3 regions of the Rhizobium sp. TH2 genome follow, and region 2 is predicted to be linked to each of the others. Evidence: predicted binding sites of a transcription regulator. Region 2 holds the regulator's gene; each other region holds the start of a gene.

Region 1 (8,039 bases), 610 kb from region 2:
CAGCCTGATGCCGACCCCGACATGGCCGTTCTCTCCAAAACACCATTCCAAGGCTGCTCGAGCGTTGTTTATGCTGATAAAATACGGCACCCGCTCGAGGCCTGTCGACAAGCTCGGCCAATCAGAGCCGAATTGCTCCAGCCAGTGCTGATAGTATCCAGCGTGACGTACAGCCACTCTGGCACGATCCTCATCGGTCTGAGATTGCAGTGCGTAAGCGCGTGTCGTGTCCAACAAGCGGTAGCGCATCGTCGAACCGATCGGACGGGTCGCAAGCAGCGATTTTGCCACCAGGCTGTCGATTGCGCCGAAGATGGCGCGGTGATCCAGATCCGGGGTCGAAGCCACTTCCAGCACCGCTTCGAGTGTGAAGTCTCCGACAAAGATTGCCAGCCGGCGCAGCAGGAGGCGCTCCACATCCGTGAGAAGCCCGAAGCTCCAGTCGAGCGTGGCCTGTAGCGTCTTTTGGCGCGGTGGTGCCGTCCGGGATCCCGCCCAGCCCAATGTCAGGTGCTGATCGAGGAGCGTGGCGGTCTGGAGCAGTCCATAGGTTTCGACCCGTCGGGCGGCCAGCTCCAGGGCAAGCGCCATGCCGTCGAGTTTCCGGCAGATGCTCGCGACGACGCGGAGATCGCCGTCACTGACATCGAGAGAAGCTCCGCTGGCCGCAGCCCGCTCCATGAACAGCTGTATCGCGGGGAACGACAGGATCATCTCGCTCGAAATATCTGGATCGTCCGGCGGGCAGGCGAGCGTGTCGAGCCTGTAGATGCTTTCGGCTTCGATCCTGAGAGCCTCCCGGCTTGTGGCGAGGAGATAAACTTGCGGGGCGCTGTCGATAATGTTTGACGCGAGATCCGCAATTGCGTCGATCAGGTGTTCGCATGTATCGAGGATCAGCAGAATCTGCTTGTCTTGCAGGTAGGCAAGCAGGCTGGGACGCACGTCTTCGGACCCGACCGGCAGCCCGAGCATCGAGGCAATTCCGGCCGCAACCAGGCCGGAATCGCTCAGCATGCCATAGTCGGCGAACAAGACGGCCCCGTTGAAGCTCGGGGCGACGTTATGCGCCACCGCGGTGGCGACGGTGGTCTTACCGACACCGCCGACGCCAACGATGGTCACCATCCGCGACTTCATCAATTTGTCGGACAGACGGATTATGTCTTCCTCCCGGCCGACCATGCGATCGAGCCGGCTCGGAAGGATGGCATGGGGGAAATCGGCGTTTGACCGCGCTGCCGGCGGAGCTCTCCGCCGCGTGATCGGCGCTACGAAACAGTAGCCTCGTCCGGCGATCGTCGTGATGTAACGGGCGCCATCCTGGCCGTCGCCTAGCGCCTTTCTCAGTCCGGTCATGTGAAAGCGCAGGCTGCCTTCCTCAACGATCACATCCGGCCAGACCTGTGAGATCAGATCCTGCTTGCTCATGAGCTTGTTGGGAGCAGAGGCAAGTGTGATCAATAAATCCATGGCGCGCGCGCCCAGGTCGATCGGAGCCTCATCCCGCGCAAGAAGGCGCTGGCTCACACTCAACGTGAAAGGACCGAAGGTGAGTCGATCAGCCGTATCGTCCCCGGTTCCAGTCATGGCGTTACCTGCAGCGATCCCCACCCAAGCTCTTATACTCCAAGGGGTTCGCTGACGCTATCAAGGAAGACAGGAAGGGTCTTGCCCCGACGACGTTTGGTTCGCCTGCCCCTATCCAACCCCAAGCAAATACAGCGCTCATTGCAGCTAATGACGCCTAACAACGCATAACGTGCGAACGTGGTCACGGCCGAGTAGCTCTTAGGTCAGCACAGCGGTGCAGACGCTAAAACATCAACAGCTACAAAAGGAAAATCACTATGACCTCCAAGATTATCTTCACCGGCAAGACCCACAACACCAACGGCCGCGACGGCGGAACACGCAGCAGCGACGGTCAGCTGGACATCAAGTTCAAGCAGCCGCATCCCGCCGCAGAACACCTGTTCGGTGCCGCCTGGTCGGCCTGCTACATGGGCGCAATCGAGCTCGCCGCCTCGCAAAGACAGATCAAGCTGCCGGCCGGAACCTCGGTCGACGCCGAGATCGATCTGAACGCAGAGGAAGGCTCCTACTTTCTGAGCGCCCGGCTCAACGTTAGCGTCCCCGGCATCGACCCCGCCGTTGCTCGCGAATTGCTCGCCGCCGCACACAGCATCTGCCCGTACTCCAAGGCGACGCACGGCCAGGTCAACGTTGAAACCAACCTGATCTGAACCGCCTTTGTCGGGTCTGCCTGCGCAAACAGATCCGACCAACCAATCCCAGTTCGGCTGGTCAATCCTCGATCAGCCGTCGCCCAATCGGCAGCGAGCGCAAGCATCGGAATTGGTAACTCATGCCGTTCCCCAGGTGAACCGCTCGCTGAAAACTCGAAACAGCATTCGCAACTGAACCGCTTGCCCGGACCGTGTCGATTTGAACGCATTTAGCTGCGCTTCCACGTGATCGGCGGGCGGATCGACACGCACAGCGTCGCGCAACAGCCGGCGCATTTTCAAAGGAGCAGAACAATGACAAGGAAACTTGAGGGCAAGGTGGCCGTCGTCACAGGCGGCAGCGCCGGCATCGGACTCGGTGCGGCCAAGCGCTTCGCCGAGGAAGGCGCGCAGGTGTTCATCACAGGCCGCCGCCAGTCGGAACTCGACAAGGCCGTCGCCGAGATCGGAGCAAAGGCCACCGCAATCCAGGGCGATGCCTCCGACCTCGCCGATATCGATCGGATCTACGAGATCGTCAGGACGAGGGCCGGCCGTATCGATGTCCTCCTCGCCAATGTCGGCATATATGAATTCGGCACACTCGGCGAAATCACCGAAGATCATTTCGACAAGACGTTCAATACCAATGTGCGCGGCCTTCTCTTTACAGTGCAGAAGTCGCTTCCGCTGCTTTCGACGGGCGCATCAGTGATCCTGACGGGGTCGATTGCGTCGATAAAGGGGTCGCCGGCTTTCTCGGTCTACAACGCCAGCAAGGCGGCCATCCGTTCGTTTGCCCGTAGCTGGATCGTCGATCTCAAGGGTCGCGACATCCGGGTAAACGTGCTGAGCCCCGGTCATACGCAGACGCCCGGTCTTTCAGTCCTACTTGATGAGACTATTCGCGATGGGATGGACGCCAATGTGCCGCTTGGGCGCATGGGGACACCGGAGGATGTCGCCAAGGCCGCCGTCTTCCTGGCTTCCGATGATAGCAGCTATATCACCGGCGTTGAACTCTTTGTCGATGGTGGGCTCGCCCAGTTCTGACAGAATAGGCGGATCCATCGCCCACCATCTCAATCGTACACAAAGATGTCTGTGCCAAAACACTGCGAACTCCTCCGCAGACCTGTTTTGATCACAAGAATTATTGTTGGCGCGCGCCATCAACTCACTGCGCGCCTTCGCGATAATCGGCGCGGATTGAACTCAACGCAGACCTTCCGCCTCGGGAGTCGGCTGGGATGGAAGATATCACAGAGATGAGGGCGCTTAGCCGCTCAATTGAATTCAAAGTTCGAACGGCCCACTCCTCCTCCCAAAGGGGTCGTTCGTCGGAATAGCGATACTCCTCCCATTGATCGCTATTCCACTTCATGAAGCCTGCCGCACCTCCTCCCCCGCGGCAGGTTTTTTTTCGTTTGAGCGGTACTGTCGCTGAGCATTCGGCTGAGATTCGGCTTGGCAAAAAAATCACAGCGCGGCCTCTCTGCCCACCAAATTGTTGTTCTTTATTTGTTCCTATGTTAGTTTCTGCCGGATTGTTCGGGCGAGGAGCGTTATGTCCAGACTTTTCACAAACATCCGGCCGATGGGCGAAATCGCTGACTATTTCGGCGTGGAAGATGAGCAGCCAATTGCGATGCCCAGCGAAACGGTCGAGGGCACCCAGGGGTTGATCGTGGTGGAGAGAGACGGCAAGCGTTTGCTGAAGTCGCTGCCTTGGGGCTTTCCGCGCCAGACCCGGGAAATGCGGTTGAATGGTCAGCCGCCTGGACGGATCGGCCTGGTCGCCGAACTCGCAAATCCAATGTGGGAGCATCTGGTCGTCGACCCTCGCTATCGCTGCCTGATACCGATCACACATTTCGCCAACCCGGAAGGTGAAGCCGGTAAGAAGACCCGCGTGTGGTTCTCGCTGACCGACGAGCCGATGGCCGCATGGGCGGGCTTTTGCCGCAGTACGCCAGAATTCGGATCGGTGTTTGCGGGGATGACGACGACGGCCAACGACCTGATCATGCCGTTCAATGAGCGGATGCCCGTAATCCTGCGGAAGGAAGAATGGTATCGCTGGCTGCACGGCTCGATTTCCGATGTCATCGAATTCGAATTTCGCGAACCATTGCCGTCAGAGATGTTCAACATTCTCCACACCCGCGATCGCTGGCAAAGTGGCATGCCGCCGCGCGAAGCGACTTCCCGCAAAACCAGCTCTGTGATTATGGTGTAGGCGCTCGAAGCGCAGGAAAGGGTTGTCGCATGTGTAATCTCTATACCGTTCGCCAATCTGCGGCCGAGGTCGCCGCTCACTTTGGTGTCCCGAACCCGCTTCAGACGAATGCACCTGCCGAGGTATATCCGGGCACGCCGGGGATGGTCGTCAGGGAGGAGGACGGTGTTCGGCTACTGCAGTCGATGGTATGGGGCTTCCCTCTCAGGCTCAAAGACATGAAGCCGGCCTCCAAGCCAAAACCCGTCAACAACATCGCCGACCTCAAGAAGCCAATGTGGGTTGGGCTCGCGCGCAAACCTCAGTGGCGTTGCCTGATCCCGATGACGCATTTTGCGGAAGCTGAAGGTCAGAAGGGCAAGATGACCCGCACCTGGTTTTCCGTCAAAGACGAGCCGATCTTTGCCTGGGCCGGGCTTTGGCGGGTGAGCGACGAATGGGGGCCGGTCTATTCAGGCGTGATGACGGATGCCAATGAGGCCGTCCGCCCGGCACACGACCGGATGCCGGTGCTCGTTCATCGGGATGAATACGACCAGTGGCTCAACGGCGGTTTCGAGGACGCCCTGGCTTTTCAGCTGCGTGTCTTCCCGCCGGAATTCATCGAGATGGAGAAGACGTCCGAGCTTTGGTTCAAGCGGAAGACAGTGGAGCCAGAGACGGCAACGCTGCTCTGATTGGGAAAAGAACTCACAGCGCCAGGGCGAGCTGCGGTTCAGCCTCTTCGTCGGTCGCATCGAGCGTAGATAGTGTGACGCCGAGTAGCCGAATGCCTTTGTCCGCAGGAAAGACCGGCGTGAGCAAAAGGTCCACGATACTGACAATATCATCGACAGCAGCCACCGGTGTCGCCACGGTCTTGCTCCGGGTGATCTGCGTGAAATCCGCCCACTTGACCTTCAATGTTATGGTCTTGCCGCGAATGCCCTTCGCCACACAATAGCTCGAGACTTTTTCGCAGAGCGGTTTGAGACCTGCGCGAGCAGCGTCGAGGTCGTGGATGTCCTCAGGGAACGTATCCTCGGCGCCGATCGACTTCCGGACACGATCCGGCTTCACGCTTCGCTCGTCGATCCCTCTGGCCACCCAGTAGAACCAAGGTCCCGATTTTCCAAAATGCTGCTGAAGAAACGATAGCTCGTGAGCCTTCAGATCGGCGCCGGTCTCGATGCCGAGCCGGGCCATCTTCTTCGCAGTTGCCGGCCCCACGCCATGGAATTTCTTCACGGGCAGCGCCTCGACGAAGTCGGCCCGTTCCTGGGCGTGATAACGAACATGCCATCGGGCTTACGTTGATCGGAAGCCATCTTGGCGAGAAACTTGTTGTAGGAGACGCCGGCTGACGCGGTGAGCCCGGTTTCGGCCTTGATCCGGGCGCGGATTTCCTCGGCAATTTCGGTCGCGAGCGCCATTTCCTTCAGATTCTCGGTAACATCGAGATAGGCCTCGTCGAGCGAAAGTGGTTCGATCAGCGGCGTGTAGTCGGCAAAGATCTCGTGGATCTGCTGCGATACCGCACGATAGACGTCGAAGCGGTGCGGTACGAATATCAGGTCAGGACATTTTCGCTTCGCGGTGACCGATGGCATCGCCGAGTGGACGCCAAACTTGCGGGCTTCGTAGCTCGCCGCCGCGACCACGCCGCGTGCTTCCGCAAAACCAACGGCGACCGGCTTGCCTCGGAGTGTTGGATTGTCACGCTGCTCGACCGAGGCATAGAACGCGTCCATGTCAATATGGATGATCTTGCGCAGCCGTCTGGACACCGATTGTGCAGTGCCTGTCAGCGTCTTCTCAAGATCGCCATCGGCAGATGTGTCTAGCATCTGATTCCTCGTTGGCCGGCATGTAACATCCACCATCGCCAAGTTTCGGCAGTATGGCTCGCAATTATTTGAGCAGAGCTCTACCGACCAAATCGTTCCGCTATCCAACTGATTCAAATCATGGAATCAACGGACGCTCAGCTCGGCGTGCAAGCTACGCTTTCTGACGATCGTCAGGAGTCGCGCGATGGTCGATTGACTCGGTTTGGCTTTCAGAACAAAAAGGGAACATATCAACAGTTTTGCCCGTTGCAAAGTCCCAAGGAGGCGCCATTTTCGATGCGTGATCGCGTCACCAATCCCGTCATCGCAGAACTGCGCGATCGCATCGAGCGGTTGGAAGGCGGAGCGATTCGAAATCGCAAGGTGCTGCCGTTCGGAATTGCAGACATTGACAATCGGCTTCCCGGTGGAGGGTTGTCGCTCGGAGCACTTCATGAGGTAGCGGGCGGGGGCAATGGCGCGCTGGACGCCGCTGCCCCGTCGCTCTTTGCCGCCGGCATTGCGGCGCGTCTCAAGGGCAAGGTGCTCTGGTGCATGACGCGAGCCGATCTCTTCGCTCCCGCTCTGGCCCAGGTCGGGTTGCCGCCAAGTCGTGTGATCTACGTCGAGGCGGGCGATGAGAAAGCCTTGCTCGCTTGTATGGAGGAGGGGCTCCGCCACGGCGGCCTTGGCGCCGTCGTCGGCGAAGTCGCCCGACTTTCGATTGCGATCTCGCGTCGGCTGCAGCTGGCCGCGGAGAGTTCCGGAACGACAGGTATTGCCATTCGCCGTTGGCGCAGCGGACCCGAAGCGTCCGACTTCGGCCAACCCACGGCTTCAGTCACCCGATGGCGGGTCTCAGTCCTTCCGTCCTCCCCATTACCAGTTCCCGGTGTCGGCCGAGCGCGTTGGCTGCTTGAGCTTATTCGCTGTCGTGCCGGCGAAAGTGCAGATTTTGAAGTGGAAGCTCCCGATGCCAAGGGTCGTATCGCTCTACCTTCCGACATGGCCTACGGATCGCCTCAGACGAATATTGGGCGACGCTACGCCTCCGCCTGACACGCCATTCGTTCTTGTCGGTCGGCAGAAAAACCGTCGTATCGTCACCGCTGCGGACTCTGCCGCTATGGCTTTGGGCCTGAGAATTGGAATGCCTGCGACGAAAGCGCAGGCACTTGTTGCCGGTCTCGTCATCATGGATGCCGATCCCGTCTCAGACACCGATGCGTTGGAGCGTCTGGCGCTCTGGGCATTGCAACGCTACGCACCCATCGTTGCCGCAGATCCGCCGGATGGATTGGTGATCGACACGACAGGCGCCGATCACCTGCATGGCGGCGAGGAACTGATGCTGTCTGGCATGGTCAATCGCTTTCGCGGGTCGGGGATCACCGCACGAGCCGCAGTTGCTGATACCTGGGGTGCCGCACATGCCGCTGCTCGCTTTGCGGACCAGCCAACCGTTGTCGTGCCGTCAGCCTCGCAGGCCCAGGCACTTCAAACATTGCCGATCGCGGGATTGCGGCTCGATCCTGCGATGATCGACAGCCTGCGCGTTCTAGGCTTCAAGACGATTGGAGATATTGCCAGTCAGCCGCGTGCGCCGCTCGCCTTGCGCTTTGGGCCGGAGCTTGGGCGTCGCCTCGATCAGGCCTTGGGCCGAGTTGCGGAGCCGATCGATCCGCTCCGCACTCCTGAACTGATCGAGGTTCGCCGGGTCTTTGCTGAGCCAATCGGCGCCGCCGAGACGATCGCACGATACAT
Region 2 (8,039 bases):
CGTCGGCGATGCCGAGATCATCGAGCTGCTTGAGCAATTCGCCGACATGGCCGTCATGCTCGACCATGCCGTCGGCGTGGATGCCCATACCGGTCTTGCCCATCGATTCCTTCTTCAGGTGGGTGAAGACATGCATGCGCGTGGAATTGAACCAGACGAAGAACGGCTTGTCCGCCTTGGCCTGGCGATCGATGAAATCCTTGGCGGCGCCGAGGAATTCCTCGTCGACCGTCGGCATGCGCTTGGTGTTCAGCGCGCCGGTATCCTCGATCTTGCCGTCGGCGGTCGACTTGATGACGCCGCGCGGACCATACTTCTGCTTGAACTCCGCATCCTTGGGATAGAAGTAGCCTTCGGGCTCTTCCTCGGCATTGAGATGGTAGAGATTGCCGAAGAACTCGTCGAAGCCATGGTTGGTCGGCAGGTGCTCGTCGCGGTCGCCGAGATGGTTCTTGCCGAACTGGCCGGTGGCATAGCCCTTGGTCTTCATCACATCGGCGATGGTCGGCATCCAGTCCTGGATGCCGTGCGGATCACCTGGCATGCCGATCGTCAGCAGACCGGTCCGGAACGGCTCCTGGCCCAGAATGAAGCTGGCGCGGCCAGCCGTGCAGCTCTGCTGTCCATAGGCATCGGTGAAAATCGCGCCTTCCTTGGCGATGCGATCGATGTTGGGCGTACGATACCCCATCAGGCCCATCGTATAGGCGCTGATCTGCGGGATACCGATGTCGTCGCCGAAGATGACAAGGATATTGGGTGTTTTCGACGGCGGTTTCGCGGCATCCTGCGCTTTAGCGGTGCCCGGGAGGACACCACTGCCTGCTGCTGCGGTTGCGGCCAGAATGGTGCCGCCTAGCAGGAGGTTTCGACGATTGATACTGAGCGAATGTTGCGCCTCTGGCGCTTCCAGGTCTTCGCGGCTCATCCTTGTCTCCTCAGGTTGTCGGAGAACGTCTGATCCGCCAGGACCACATAGGGGAATGCGCCCGGAAGTTTTCTCCGCAACGGACAAGAGCTAGAAATTGCGCGGGTGCAGAAGTACGTTACGGTTACATAACGGTTACACAGCGATCAGGTGTAATTCACGTGGAGCTATTTGAGACCCCAGGCGTTTATTGAACCGCTGTATAAATACTTGGCCCGATGCAGCGAACACACCGTTCCGCAGCAAGAAGACAACCAGCTGGGGAGGTGCTTTGGGGTACCCGCGATGATCCGCCAGTTCCACTGATGTTCCTTATTGCTCGATCCGCCGCTAGGCGACGCAAGACGGGAAGGTGAAACCGCCCCCTATGCGTTGATTGGGGTAGCAGCAGCACTACTCCATAACCCGGGACATCGACTGAGCTACCGACGTTCGTCAACAAACCAAACGCTCCGTCACTTTGCAACAGCATGGCGGTGCCGGAGGATGTTGGCAAATCTATTCGAAGGGCCGGGCCGTCAGGTTGGAGAGCAGAATCTGGACTTCCCTCTCATCGCCGAAGGCGATCGCTGCAAATTCCGGGCAAGCGCCCAGCTTTTCCAAGAATTCGAAATGCCTGCCACACAGTGGTTGCTTCTCTACGAGGCGTAGCCATCGTCAAATACCATGTCCGCGGTGTCCATCAGAAATCTGGCAGCAAACAGGAGATCGTCATGGAATTCGGGGGGACACGGGTACGCCGACACTCAACACCGGAACAATCCCTCCTCCTGTGACTTAACAGGTCACAACGAGGATTGCGTTATGAATATCAAGCCAGCCAATGACAATCACAACCGCGCGATCGCTGGCGATCCGGGTGTGGGCGGCCTGCTCGCCGATCCGCTCGAAAGCGACCGGCACCGCGACAAGATCGATCCCGGTGCCGGCGAAGCCTCCGCCGATCCAGCGCCGCCACGCCACCATCGTGACTGGTCTCCAAACAAGCAGCCGAAAACCAGCGGTCCGAACCGGAAGGACTTCCGTGATGCGTGAGCACAATTCCATCGCTCCCGATCGTCCCCTGGCAAGACTGTCGGCGTCGAAAAAGAGATCGCGCTCACCGGACCTCGGCGAACCCCCGATCGCACGGCTCGGATCGAGAGTCGGCATGCCGCGCGCGATTTTCAACGAGGACGACGATACGACGCTTGGCGATCTCGCGCGGATAGGCCGTGAAACCCCTCCGATGCGCCGACGCGGGAAAGTCTTCGGTTCCGGCATGTAACTGAACGGCAGTGTAGTCGCGCAACCCTCGCGCGGGCTCGCCGGAATCGATATCGTTGCGATAACGATTCTCTTAGTTTCGGCCTTCCGGCCGTCCGGATTTCTCCCGCATGCGTCTTAACTCCGACAATATCAAAGCCGCGGCGATCGCCACCGCTTCCTACGGCATATTCGTCGGCTCCGACACCGTGGTGAAGCTGCAGAGCGAAGGCCATCCGCTGTCGCAAACCATTTTCATGGTTTCCGGCATGGCCTGTGTCTTCATGGCGCTCTTCTGCATCGTCACGCGCAATCCACGCCGGCTTATCCCGATATATCCCCGTTTCGTGATCACCCGCGGGCTGATTCTCGCGACCAACACCGCGATGTTCTACTACTCCATCTCGTTGATCCCACTCGCCGATGCCTATGTTCTTGCCTTTACCGGCCCGATCTTCGTGGCGCTGCTCGCCTTCCTCGTTCTAGGCGAACGGCTGTCGGTGCTGGCAACGATAGGCGTCGTCCTTGGCTTTGTCGGTGTCGTCATCGCCACGCGACCGGCGGGCGGCTCGTTCGGGCTCGGCCACGCGGCCGCAGTCGGCTCGGCCGTGCTGTTCTCGATCACGCTGCTGATGCTGAGACGGGTGCATCACGCCGAATCCGATCTCGCGCTCGCGTTCGTGCCACTCGTGATCATGGCCGGCGTGGCATTCCTGATCGCCCTTTCCACCGGCAGTATCATTCCGGTGGCACTCGATGCTTTCCTTGTCTTCGCCCTGGGCGGTTTCTGCCAGTTCATCGCCAACATCCTGCTTGTTCGCGCCTTCAGGCTTGGAACGGCTTCGGTGGTCGCACCGTCCCAGTATAGCCAGATCTTCTGGGGCAGCCTGATCGGCTATCTCGTCTTCGGCGCAACGATCGATATCTACACCGTCATCGGCGCGGTCGTGATCATCGGCTCGGGCCTGCTCGTGTTGCGTTGATCATCCGACGATCTTGGCCAGGCTCGGCGACCACTCGCGAAAATCCCAACGCAATGCCAGCACGCCGGGCCGCCAGACGACCTTTCGTGGCGTGAAGCGCCACATCCGCTCCGCGCCGGGCAACAGCGCCGTCTCGACCGGGTCCATAATGAAGGCGTCGCCGCTCAATTGCAGCAAACCACCGCTCTCGAAATCCACGAAAGTGAGGCCCACGCGCGGATTGACCGCTATATTGCCCAGCGTGTTGAAAAACAGATTGCCGGCATAGTCGGGAATGACAAGCACATCGCCATCGATCCTGACGAAGCCCGGCGGGCCGCCGCGATGTGAGACATCGACCTGACGACGACCATCGGCCAGATCGGCATAGCTGGCAACGAAGAACGTATCCGCCCGCCGGACCAAGCTTCGCGCATCCTCGCCCATCGAGTCCGCCATCTCCGGAATCACCTCGGACGGCAAAGTAGGATCACTGGCATAGTACGCGCCACGCAGCTGGATATATTTCGGGCAGTTGCCGAAGCTCTGCTCGACGCGCACGCTGAGGCCGGTGTCGCTGTGAACAACCTCGCCGTTGAGCCGGTTGCGGCGGCGCGTGCCGAGATCGATCCCCAGCATGCCTATTGCCCTTCCGTCATCCATTCCCGCATCGGCGGGATCGCGAGGATCACGCTTCAAATCGAGATGCAGATATCGATCATCGATCGCCTGCATGAAACCAGGATAGCCTGTTCTTACAGTCGCCCAGGCATCGCCGGCAGCGTCCACGGAGGCCAGGACAGCCATCGGCAGCAGCGGATAGAACAGCTGATGCTGCTCGATGAGATGGTCACGGATGACGTGCCTGCCGACCTCGGCCAGCCGTTCGGCAACGCCGAGCGAAGCCTGCAGCGCGACCTCACCGGGATGCCAGGGACTATCGACTTTGAGATTTTGCAACATCGTAAAGCCCTCACGCGGCTCGAACGGCCGAGGCAAGCGGAAATTCCACGAAGCCCGGCAGGTTTTCGACCCTGTCAAGCCAAGCGAGGATGTGCTGATAGCCGCCCAATTCCACATTGCCTTCCGGTGCTCGGGCGACATAGCTGTAAAGAGCGACATCCGCGATGCTGGGCGCGGTGCCGCCCGCAATCCATTTGCGCTGCCCAAGCTCCTGGTTGAGGACGTCAAGTATGGCATGGGCGCGCGGAATAACTTCTTCCGGCCTGTAGGGCGCGTTGAACACCGTGATCAGCCGCGCCTGAGCCGGACCATGGGCAAGCTGCCCGGCAGCCACGGAAAGCCAGCGCTGCACTTCGGCTGCGCTGTGGGCATCTTCCGGCAGCCAATCCGTACGGCCGAATTTCTTGGCGAGATAGACCAGGATCGCATTGGAGTCGGCGATGATCACGCCCTCATCTTCCAGCACCGGCACCTGGCCGAGTGTGTTCAGGGCCAAAAACTCCGGCGATTTGTGCGCACGCTGTGCAAGATCGACATCGATGATCTCGCAATCGACGCCGAGCAGCGAGAGGAACAGCCTGGCGCGATGCGAATGGCCCGAGAGCGTGAAATTATAGAGTTTCATTTTGACCTCCAATAATTGGGAAAGCTCAATATGATTGTTTCTTACTGAATTGATAATCGGCGAACATGGAACTACACTGTTGCGTCAGGCGAAATAACAATAGAGCAAAATATGGACCGCTTGCAGGGAATGCGCATTTTCACTGAAGTGGTCGATTCCGGTGGTTTCGCCGCCGCCGCCAAGGCGATGCATCTGAGCGCACCAGCGGTGACCCGCGCGGTTGCGTCTCTCGAGGCCGAGATAGGCACACGCCTGCTGATTCGCACCACCCGCTCGGTGAAGCTGACCGCAGCCGGCGAAGGCTATGTCGCCGATTGCCGTCGGATCCTCGCTGAAATCGCCGAGGCCGAGGCCAATGCCGCGGGCAGTTTCGGCAATCCGGCGGGTGCGATTACCATCACCGCGCCGGTGCTTTTCGGCAGGCTCTACGTCCTGCCGATCCTGCTGGATTTCCTCGATCTCCATCCGGCCGTGCAGGTGCGGTTCCTTCTGCTCGACCGCGTCACCAATCTCGTGGATGAGGGTATAGACGTTGCCATCCGCATCGCCCACCTGCCCTCCTCAGGCCTGACCGCACGACGCGTCGGCTTCATCCGGCAGGTCGTGTGCGGATCGCCCGACTATTTCGACCGGCACGGCGAACCCAGAATTCCGCGGGACCTGACATCCCATCGGCTGATCGGCCGCGACGGCATTTTCGGCGGCACGGAGTGGCAATTCGGCAAGGGAACCAAGATTCGTGTGCCGATCTCGACCCGCCTCACCTGCAACACCAATGACGCCGTCATCGATGCGGCGATCGCCGGTTGGGGACTGTCGCGCTTCCAGTCCTATCAGGTCGCCGCTCATGTCAGGGCCGGCCGCCTCAGGACCGTGCTTGCCGAGTTCGAACAGGAACCCGTGCCCATCCACATCGTGCATGCCGAAGGCAGATCCGCCTCCGGCCGCCTCCGCGCATTCGTGGACTTCGCCTCCGAGCGCTTGCGTGCCGATCCGGTGCTTGCCAACCCGGAGAAGGTGTGAGCTCCACGAGCATCCGCCGAAGATAGCGCGTGATCGAATGCGGTGGACGGGAGAGAATTAATCGGAAATGATCGTCGAGATCCTGCAATCAATAAACGGAAAGTGAAACCATGGCCAACACACCCCGCAGACCCGTCAGCGCCATGGATGCCGCTGAAGCATTGTTCAAGCCAGCGAAAAAGGCGGCCGCAGCGCCTGCCGTCGAGCGGCCGGCCTTGCCCAACACCAGGGAACTGGTTTCGCTCAAGATCGACAGCGATGTTCTGGCGTATTTCCAGGAAGCAGGTCCCGGCTGGCAGGAGCGCATCAACGATACATTGCGTGCGGCAATGCCAGGCAAATCCTGAAGATTTCCGCGCGCGATGCGCCACAGTTCATACCAGATTGCTTTTTTTGTGGTCCCACCGCCGAAAATCGCATGATCACATGCAGATATAAGCAAAAATTAAGCCCTTGCAGAACATAAATGGAACATATAGTGTTTGTTCCAGATTTGTTTCACGATTCTGCCGGGGTTTGAACATGCTAACCAGAAAACAGCAGGAATTGCTTCTCTTCATTCACGAGCGGATGAAGGAGTCGGGCATTCCACCATCCTTCGACGAGATGAAGGATGCGCTCGACCTCGCATCCAAATCCGGCATCCACCGTCTGATCACGGCACTGGAGGAGCGCGGCTTCATCCGCCGCCTGCCGAACCGGGCCCGCGCGCTGGAGGTGATCAAGCTGCCCGAGGCCTATTCGCCCAGCGTGAAGCCGGCCGCCAGGGGCTTCTCCCCCAGCGTCATCGAGGGTTCGCTCGGCAAGCCGCAGGCGCCACCACAACCCCGGCCCGCCAACGACGACGTGCTTGATTCCGTGGCCATTCCAGTCATGGGCCGCATCGCGGCGGGTGTGCCCATCTCGGCGATCCAGAACAACACGCACGAGATCGCGGTGCCCGCCGGCATGATCGGCAGCGGTGATCATTTTGCGCTGGAGGTCAAGGGCGACTCGATGATCGAGGCTGGTATCCTCGACGGCGACACGGTCGTTATCCGCACGGGTTCGACCGCAAGTCCCGGCGATATCGTCGTGGCGCTGGTCGATGACGAGGAAGCGACCCTCAAGCGCTTTCGCCGGAAAGGCGCCTCGATCGCGCTCGAAGCGGCAAATCCCGCATACGAAACCCGCATTTTTGGCCCGGACCGCGTGAAGGTTCAGGGCAAGCTCGTAGGGCTCATCCGCCGTTATCACTGAGCATCTTGGCAGGGCCGGGAACTTTTCCCGGCCCGTGCGTTTTCCGCCGGGCAGAGCCATATTTGCGAGTCGAAGGCGGGACGATTGCAGTCTTACGCGTCCTCCGATAAGGAGAAGCGAAGGGTCAGAATTTCCGGAAATTTCTGCTTTTGTCCGTCCCCTCCGGGGTGATCGGTTAATTGTTGTGCTGTGTTCCGGCCTTCCGACATTTTGCCGCCCCAATCCGCCTCTAGCGCGGAGGCAAGCAGGCAAATAGCCCAGAGATTGCATTCGACAGGAGAATCCATTTGAGCAACGACAAGAGAAAAGTAGCCCTTGTTACCGGCATTACGGGCCAGGATGGCGCCTATCTCGCCGAGCTGCTTCTGAGCAAGGGTTACATCGTCCACGGCATCAAGCGCCGCTCGTCGTCGTTCAACACCAGCCGCATCGAGAACATCTACCAGGATCCGCACGAGAAGGATCAGCGGTTCATCCTGCATTACGGAGACATGACGGATTCGACCAACCTGATCCGCATCGTACAGGAAGCCCAGCCGGACGAGATCTACAATCTCGCCGCCCAGAGCCATGTGCGCGTGTCCTTCGAGACGCCTGAATATACCGCCAATGCCGACGGCATCGGCACGTTGCGCCTGCTTGAGGCCATCCGCATCCTGAAGATGGAGAAGAAGACCCGCTTCTACCAGGCCTCCACGTCGGAGCTTTACGGCTTGGTGCAGGAAGTGCCGCAGCGCGAGACGACGCCCTTTTATCCGCGCTCGCCTTATGCAGCGGCGAAACTTTATTCCTACTGGATCGTGGTCAATTACCGCGAAGCTTACGGCCTGCACGCCTCCAACGGCATCCTGTTCAACCACGAGAGCCCGCTGCGCGGCGAGACCTTTGTCACCCGCAAGATCACGCGTGCGGCGGCCGCCATCCGCCTCGGCAAGCAGGACAAACTCTATGTCGGCAATATCGATGCCAAGCGCGATTGGGGCCATGCGCGGGAATATGTGCGCGGCATGTGGATGATGCTGCAGCAGGACGAACCGGACGACTACGTGCTCGC
Region 3 (8,039 bases), 2.9 Mb from region 2:
CCGTCCGGCACCGGGCACGCGCTGCGCCTGCTCGAATGGCGTCAGCTTCTCCGGCGAAGGCGACTGGTCTTCGTAGAGGAGTTTCGCTTCCTCGTAGGGACCCCGGCGGTCACCGGGCGCCTTCACCACCAGAACGTAGGTGCGCCGCTCGACGATCACCTCAAGCCGGTCGTCGATCTTGACCTCGGCGCTCGGCCGGCGGACCTTCCCGCCATTGACCGAGACATGGCCTGCCTCGATCAAGCCCTGAGCCAGCGTGCGGGATTTGGCGATCCTGGCAAAGAACAGCCATTTATCGATGCGCTGCCGGGCCGACGGCTGGTCCATCCTACTTCTTCATCTGTTCCTTCAGGATCGCGAGCTTGGCGAAGGGCGAATCCGGATCGACCGGCTTATCCTTGCGCGGCGGACGCGCCTCGAAGTTCTGGTTCTGCGGCTTGCCGTGACGCTCGGGGCGCGGTCCGCGATCCTGACGGTCGCCGTTGCGGTCATTGCGGTCGTTGTTGTTGCGCGGACGGTTGTCGTTGCGGTTCTGGCGCGGCTGTTCGGGTTGGCCGCCCGGCTGTCCGGCGCGGGCCTCGCGCGGACGGTTGTTGTCCTTGCGCTCCTCATTGCCGTTGCCGCGATTGCGGTTAGGCTGGCGGTTTTCGCCGGTGCGTTCCGGGCGGCGTGCGCCGTCGGCGGGTGCTCCACCTTCGCGGCGCTGACCACCCTCGCGACGATGGCCGCGATTTTGCTGTTCCGGCTTGCCGCCACCCGGACGCCAGAGAAGCACACGCTTTTCTTCGGGCGTCTCGATTGCAGCAGCGGCATCCGTTGATGCTTCCGCAGCAGGTTCAGTTCCGGTCTCTGTCTCTGCGGCGACAACTTCGTCCTTTGGCTCCTCAGCAGATGTTTCCGAGGCTGCAGCGCCTTCGACAGCTGCCTCGGCGGCAACATCCGCGTCTCCCGTGATGATCTCGGCTTCGGCTGGTGCATCCGCCGGTTCGGCAGCGGCACCTTCAACCTCTGCTTCGTCGGTCGCAGTCTCCTCGACCTTGGTTTCCTCGGCTGCAGCGCCTTCGACAGCAGCCTCAGCAGCAGAATCAGCGACTTCGGAAGCAGACTCGATCGCAACGGTCACGTCTGCTGTCTCTGCAGCAGCGGGAGCAGCCGGCGCTGGTGCCGATGCAGCGAGATGCGCGGAGGCCTCGTCGGCCGTCACGCTATCGGCGCGATAACCGAGGCCCTTGAGGATTTCTTCCATATCGTCGGCCGTGGCGCCGAGGATCGAAAGCATCGCCGGCGTCGCGATGAAACGGCGGCCATCATAGGCGCCGTCGGGACGGTTTGCAGCGCCCGGCTTCCATTGCAGAAGCGGGCGGATGAGATCGGCGAGGCGCTCGAGGATATCAATGCGCACGGCGCGCTTGCCCAGGAACCGGAAGCCAGCGAGGCGATAGAAGTTGCGCTCATAGGTATGGTCGGTGACGATCGAGGTCCGGCCGGCGGCGAGCGCCGGGATCAGGTCGCCGTAGCCGGGCTTGTCGAGTGCATCGTTCTTGAGCGCCCAGAGCAGCGTGATCAGTTCGGCGGGCGCCGGCTTCAGCAGGGCCGGCATGAAGACATGGTAGGCGCCGAACCGGATGCCGTATTTGCGCATCGAGGCGCGGCCTTCCTGGTCGAGCGCCTTCACCTCTTCGGTGATGTCGCGGCGGAACAGCACGCCGAGATTTTCAGCGATCTGGTAGGCCAGGCCCTTGGCGATGCCTTGGAGATCCTCCGCACGCGTCAGGTCGTCGAGTGGCTTGAGCACGGTCGCGATATGGTGGTTGATGAAGCGCTCGATGCGGGCCTGCACATGCTCGCGGGCGTGGCCCGAAAGCAGTTCGTCGGCGAGCAGCACCACGCGCGGACGCATGATGTGGTCGGATGGCGTCAGCCTTCCCACAGGCTCGCCGAGCCAGCGCAGCAGCCCGTCGCTCGACAGCGCGAGATCGTTGTTGCCGGCCGCATGCAGGCGCGCTGCGCGGGCCTCGAACTCGAGTGCGAGCGCCTTGCTCGCCGCGTTCTCGACCGCCTTCAGGTCCTGTCCGTCGGTACTGCCGACCAGCGTGAACCGGAAACCGGATAGCTGCCCCACATGATGTCCTTCAACAAAGACATCGCCATTCACACTGATTTCCGCTTCAAGCATCGTATTCTCTCTCAGGCGCTTCATGAGCACAGATGTCCTGCGATCAACGAAGCGATTGGTCAACCTCTCATGCAACGCGTCGGACAAACGGTCCTCTATATCGCGCGTTTTTTCCTGCCAGTGTGCCGGATCTGCAAGCCAGCCCGGCCGGTTGGACACATAGGTCCAAGTCCTGATTTGCGCAATACGCGCTGACAACGTATCGATTTCACCATCGGTCCTGTCGGCCCGGCGAACCTGCTCGGACATGAAGCTTTCATCGACGGCGCCGCGGCGAACAATGTCCTTGTATATCGCCGCCACCAGATCCGAATGCTGGAGCGAGGTGATACGTCGGTAATCCGGAAGCGCGCAAATCTCCCAGAGCTTTTCCACCCTTTCGCGCGACGTGGCAAGCGCGAAAATATCAGGGTAGCGCGACAGATGTTCCAACGCCTGGAAATCGTCCGAGGGCAATGCCTTGGTCAGACCAAAAATGCGCGGCGCCGCTTCGAGGCTCGCCTTGAGCGTGGCAAGGGTCGAATAGTCGAGCACCTTGGACCGCCACTGCATGACTTTCACATTGTCGAATTCATGGCTTTCGATGCGCTTGACCAGCTCGTCGTCGAAAGGCCGCGTCTGGCCCGTGACGCCGAACGTGCCATCCCGGAGATGCCGGCCGGCGCGGCCGGCGATCTGGCCGAGTTCACCGGCATTCAGGTTGCGGTACTGGAAGCCATCGTATTTTCGGTCCTGGGCAAAAGCGACATGATCGACATCGAGGTTTAGCCCCATGCCGATGGCGTCGGTCGCGACGATGTATTCGACGTCGCCCGCCTGGTAGAGTTCCACCTGCTTGTTGCGTGTGCGTGGCGACAGCGCGCCGATGACGACCGCGGCACCGCCGCGCTGGCGCTTGACCAGTTCGGCGATCGCATAGACCTCGTCGGCCGAGAAGGCGACGATGGCCGAGCGATGTGGCAGGCGGGTGATCTTCTTCGATCCGGCATAGAAGAGCTGCGACAGTCGCGGCCGCTCGACCACGTTGATGCCCGGCAGGACCTGAGTGAGGATCGGCTTCATCGTGGCGGCACCCAGCAGCAGCGTCTCCTCGCGGCCCCTCAGGTGCAATATGCGATCGGTGAAGACATGGCCGCGTTCGAAATCGCCGGCGAGCTGGACCTCATCGATGGCGACGAAGGCCGCCTTGGTCGCGTCGGGCATGGCCTCGACTGTGCAGACGGAGAAGCGGGCGTTGGGCGGGGCGATCTTTTCCTCGCCGGTGATCAGCGCGACATTGGCGGCGCCGACCTTGTCCACCAGGCGGCCATAGACCTCACGCGCCAGAAGCCTGAGAGGCAGGCCGATCACACCCGAGGAATGCGCCACCATCCGCTCGATCGCGTAGTGGGTCTTACCGGTATTGGTCGGGCCAAGCACCGCGGTGACGCCGCGGCCGCTCAAGTTCTGGGGATCGGATTTCAAGGGGTCCAGTCCATTTCATGGGAGTCCGGCCAGGCGCCGGACCTTGGAAAGCGGCAATCCATGCATCCGCTTCATTGCAATTGCAAGACAAAGTCTGCCTGGCCCGCGTACGACGGTGTCATTTGCCGCGCGTTCAGAATTGATTAATGATAAAAATCAGCACTCTGGCAAGTTTTGGAACACTCTCGGAACGAATCGGCGACGAATCGCTGACTCACTGTCGTTCTTTTTTTGTTCTATACCATATATAGTGTTTTTGATCTTTTGCGGTGCAATAGGCTGAATCCGTTGACTTTTCCCGCCCAACTGTCGATCCGCCCGCGATGTGGGAAAAATATGGCGTCAAACGCCACGTCGATTTATGGTTAATATTTTGTAACCATACAATAAATGTAATCCGGTCTGCGGATTCGGAAGGCGCTTCGGCACTCCCTGAACCAAAATGGAACGAATCATCGACGAATCACGCTGCACTGCGGTTTCCTGATACGTTCCATACAACATCTAGTGGTGTAGCAATTGGCTAACCATCGCTGCCGCGTCTCAACCCGCTGGCGCTCAGGCCTTTCCGCGTGCATCATTGGAACCAACTTGTCCTCTACGCGTTGTCGGTTCGTGCAAATTCAAACATTGAACGGAGCCACGCCATGCTCGGGACCATTCTGATTATCGTCCTCATTCTTCTCGTGATAGGAGCAATCCCGAGCTGGGGTCACAGCCGCAATTGGGGCTATGGACCATCGGGCGGTCTTGGTCTAATTTTGATCATCGTCCTCATCCTTGTGCTGATGGGACGGCTATAGTGCGCTTCGAAAGGATTAGTTCCATGAAGAATCTGCTTGTCGCATCCCTCCTCATCGTACCCTTGGCAATGACCTCGTGCACACGCACGGAAAAGAACGTCACCGTCGGCGCGGCAACCGGCGCAGTCGTGGGTGGCCTGATTGGTGGCAATGTTCGCAGCGCCGCGGTCGGAGCCATCATTGGCGGCGTCACCATGGCCTTCGTCAGCAAGGCGACGCGTCCAGGCTATTGCATTTATGAGGACAAGCGCGGCCGGCGTCACGAAGCGCGCTGCCGTTAAGCCCGGCAGTTTCAACTCCCAGGTAACTTCATAGCGGCGTCGCAAGGCGCCGCCTTTTTCAACAGTATGGCCAGAACCGGAACGAATCGCCGGCGAATCGGAAATGGTATGGGTTTCCCGGTTTGTTCAACGCTATATCTGGTGCGATAACAATATGTTAACCATATTGCGCTGACGTCGTCCAAGGGCTTGTCCTAGAGCGCTTCAGGGTTAAATGGAAACATTCTGCCGGAGCAGATTTTCGTCAGGATCAAGGCGATGGGCGAGCGTCGTACCCATAGGTACGGCCGAGACCATCGCCGCAGGAACTGGCGGAAAGATGACCGGCCCTTCGGGTTGGCTGAAGCGGGCCGCCTCTTTGACCGGCCGGCTTGGCCGTATGCTTTGGCTACGACGCGCGCCGGCCGGTCAAACATGCGACTCCGCTTGAGCCAACAGAATGATTCCATTTAACCCTGAAACGCTCTAGCTGCGACATGCTTTGGGATGACGGCGAGGCTGTAGCGGTCGTACGACTACATGTTCTCGATCTTGGTCTGAAGCGCGCGAAGCTGCTCCTTGAGCTCGTCGATATCCTTGGCCTCGGCAGGCTTCTTGGGCTCGGCCTTCGCGCCTGCCCCGTTTGCCGCGCCGAAGGGCGTGAAGACTTCCATCGCCTGGCGGAAAATCTCGGTGTTGCGCTTGATCTGCTCTTCCATCAGCTGCATCGGCACGGACAGGTTCTTGGCAAGCGGCGTGTCGCCGAGTGTCTTCGCCATATGCTCGCGAATCTGGCTCTGCTGCTCGCCGAAGGCATGCATGGATTGCTCGAGATAGGACGGCACGAAGGTCTGCATCTGGTCGCCGTAATAGGAGATCAGCTGGCGGAGGAACGAGATCGGCAGCAGCGTGTTGCCGTTCTTGGACTCCTGCTCGAAAATGATCTGGGTCAGCACGGAATGGGTGATGTCGTCACCGCTCTTGGCATCCTGCACGGTGAAATCCTCGCCGCGCTTCACCATCTGGGCAAGGTCGTCAAGGGTCACATAGGTGCTGGTCCCGGTGTTGTAGAGGCGCCGGTTCGCATATTTCTTGATGACGGTCTGCCCATCGTGTTTTGCCATCTGTTTCCTCCTGACAGCGCGCAGTTCGTTGACTGCAGTGCGCTCCACTCCCAGCGCATGGTCAGTCTAAGCGAAAATCATACGGAAATACAAACGATTTGTGCAATGCGGCGATTTTGTGCGATTTTTTTTGCGCAGCAATTTGCACCGCATCATGGACGCTCAACCGCTTGAAATATGCGGGATTGAGGCTGCCGCCGGACGGCAACTTGATACGGGTGTGCCGCGCCCCGATATCAGCGGCACAACCCCTTTCCATTTGACAGTCCTACGGCCCTTTGCCACTGTCCCAGAAAATCCAAGGAGGAAATGCCATGTCCAGCCCCTCGATCGTCATCGCAAGCGCTGCGCGCACCGCCGTCGGCTCGTTCAACGGTTCGTTTGCCAATATACCGGCGCATGAACTCGGCATCGCGGTGATCAACGGCGTGCTGAGCCGCGCGGGCGTAGATGCCTCGGAAGTCAACGAAGTCATTCTCGGCCAGGTGCTGCAGGCCGGCGAGGGCCAGAACCCGGCGCGTCAGGCCGCGGTCAAGGCGGGCATCCCCATCGAAGCCACCGCCATGAGCATCAACCAGCTTTGCGGCTCGGGCCTGCGCGCCGTGGCGCTCGGCATGCAGCAGATCGCCAATGGCGACGCCGACATCATCATCGCCGGCGGCATGGAATCCATGTCGATGGCGCCGCATTGCGCGCATCTGCGCGGCGGCGTGAAGATGGGCGACTTCAAGATGATCGACACGATGATCAAGGACGGCCTGACCGACGCTTTCCACGGCTACCACATGGGCAATACCGCCGAGAACATTGCGCGCCAGTGGCAACTGACCCGCGAGGAACAGGATACGTTCGCCGTGGCGTCGCAGAACAAGGCCGAAGCCGCACAGGTCGCCGGCCGTTTCAAGGATGAGATCATTCCCTTCACGGTCAAGGGCCGCAAGGGCGACGTGATTGTCGATGCCGACGAATATATCCGCCATGGCGCGACGCTCGAGGCGATGGCCAAGCTGCGCCCCGCCTTCGACAAGGAAGGCACCGTGACCGCCGCCAATGCCTCCGGCCTCAATGACGGGGCCGCCGCCGCGCTGCTGATGACGGAGGCGGAAGCCTCCAAGCGCGGCATTTCGCCTTTGGCCCGCATCGTGTCCTGGGCGACCGCCGGCGTCGACCCGAAGATCATGGGCACCGGCCCGATCCCCGCGTCGCGCAAGGCGCTTGCCAAGGCCGGCTGGTCGATCAACGACCTCGACCTTGTCGAAGCCAACGAAGCCTTCGCCGCACAGGCGTGCGCCGTCAACAAGGATCTCGGCTGGAACCCCGAGATAGTCAACGTCAATGGCGGCGCTATCGCGATCGGCCATCCGATCGGCGCATCCGGCGCCCGCGTGCTCAACACGCTTCTGTTCGAAATGAAGCGCCGCGGCGCCAAGAAGGGCCTTGCCACGCTTTGCATCGGTGGCGGCATGGGCGTCGCCATGTGCGTCGAAGCCATGTGAACTGCCCGGCACGGGGAATGCGGGGACGAATACGCCTGACATAACAAGAGGAGGAACGATCCATGGGCAGAGTGGCACTTGTGACGGGTGGAACCCGCGGCATTGGAGCGGCGATTGCTGTCGCGCTGAAGGCCGCCGGATACACCGTAGCCGTCAACTATGCGGGCAACGAGGAGGCTGCGGCGGCCTTCACCAGGGAGCACGGCATTCCTGCCTATAAATGGGATGTCTCGAGCTACGAGGCCTGCGAGGCTGGCACCGCCAAGGTGGTCGCCGATCTCGGCCCGATCGAAATCCTGGTCAACAATGCCGGCATCACCCGCGACGGCATGTTCCACAAGATGACGCCCGCCGACTGGAACGCGGTGATCAACACCAACCTCACCGGCCTCTTCAACATGACGCACCCGGTGTGGGGCGGCATGCGCGACCGTTCCTTCGGCCGCATCATCAGCATATCCTCGATCAATGGCCAGAAGGGCCAGATGGGCCAGGTCAACTATTCCGCCGCCAAGGCCGGCGACCTCGGCTTCACCAAGGCACTTGCGCAAGAGGGTGCCGCCAAGGGTATCACCGTCAACGCGATCTGCCCCGGCTATATCGCCACCGACATGGTCAAGAAGGTACCCGAGAAGGTGATCAACGAGCGGATCATCCCGCACATCCCGGTCGGCCGACTCGGCGAACCCGAGGAGATCGCCCGCTGCGTGGTCTTC

The links. Region 2 encodes LexA, which represses DNA repair genes until DNA is damaged. Its sites were predicted from a motif close to TGTTCNNNNTGTGTTCNG; they were not measured.
Positions count from the first base shown of each region.
Region 1: IHQ71_RS07875 (ImuA family protein) is a predicted target of LexA. The motif match lies at 6,507-6,524, and genes of this name have one in related genera.
Region 3: IHQ71_RS25385 (helicase-related protein) is a predicted target of LexA. The motif match lies at 3,862-3,879, and genes of this name have one in related genera.

Region 1 covers NZ_CP062231.1:1,560,477-1,568,515, forward strand. The annotation lists gene IHQ71_RS07845 (helix-turn-helix transcriptional regulator) at 1-1,590, opposite strand, end outside; gene IHQ71_RS07850 (Ohr family peroxiredoxin) at 1,851-2,246, shown strand; gene IHQ71_RS07855 (SDR family NAD(P)-dependent oxidoreductase) at 2,544-3,281, shown strand; gene IHQ71_RS07860 (SOS response-associated peptidase family protein) at 3,796-4,467, shown strand; gene IHQ71_RS07865 (SOS response-associated peptidase) at 4,497-5,144, shown strand; partial or broken gene dinB (DNA polymerase IV) at 5,158-6,197, opposite strand; gene IHQ71_RS07875 (ImuA family protein) at 6,573-7,334, shown strand; gene IHQ71_RS07880 (DNA polymerase Y family protein) at 7,249-8,039, shown strand, end outside.
Region 2 covers NZ_CP062231.1:2,166,882-2,174,920, reverse strand. The annotation lists gene IHQ71_RS10910 (arylsulfatase) at 1-928, opposite strand, end outside; gene IHQ71_RS10905 (hypothetical protein) at 1,733-1,963, shown strand; gene IHQ71_RS10900 (hypothetical protein) at 1,956-2,195, shown strand; gene IHQ71_RS10895 (DMT family transporter) at 2,305-3,156, shown strand; gene IHQ71_RS10890 (pyridoxamine 5'-phosphate oxidase family protein) at 3,157-4,098, opposite strand; gene IHQ71_RS10885 (glutathione S-transferase family protein) at 4,109-4,723, opposite strand; gene IHQ71_RS10880 (LysR family transcriptional regulator) at 4,835-5,746, shown strand; gene IHQ71_RS10875 (BrnA antitoxin family protein) at 5,857-6,093, shown strand; gene lexA (transcriptional repressor LexA) at 6,269-6,985, shown strand; gene gmd (GDP-mannose 4,6-dehydratase) at 7,273-8,039, shown strand, end outside.
Region 3 covers NZ_CP062231.1:5,173,393-5,181,431, reverse strand. The annotation lists gene IHQ71_RS25390 (RNA-binding S4 domain-containing protein) at 1-327, opposite strand, end outside; gene IHQ71_RS25385 (helicase-related protein) at 329-3,640, opposite strand; gene IHQ71_RS25380 (DUF3309 domain-containing protein) at 4,288-4,443, shown strand; gene IHQ71_RS25375 (glycine zipper family protein) at 4,467-4,724, shown strand; gene phaR (polyhydroxyalkanoate synthesis repressor PhaR) at 5,240-5,827, opposite strand; gene IHQ71_RS25365 (hypothetical protein) at 5,889-6,086, opposite strand; gene IHQ71_RS25360 (acetyl-CoA C-acetyltransferase) at 6,142-7,323, shown strand; gene phbB (acetoacetyl-CoA reductase) at 7,386-8,039, shown strand, end outside.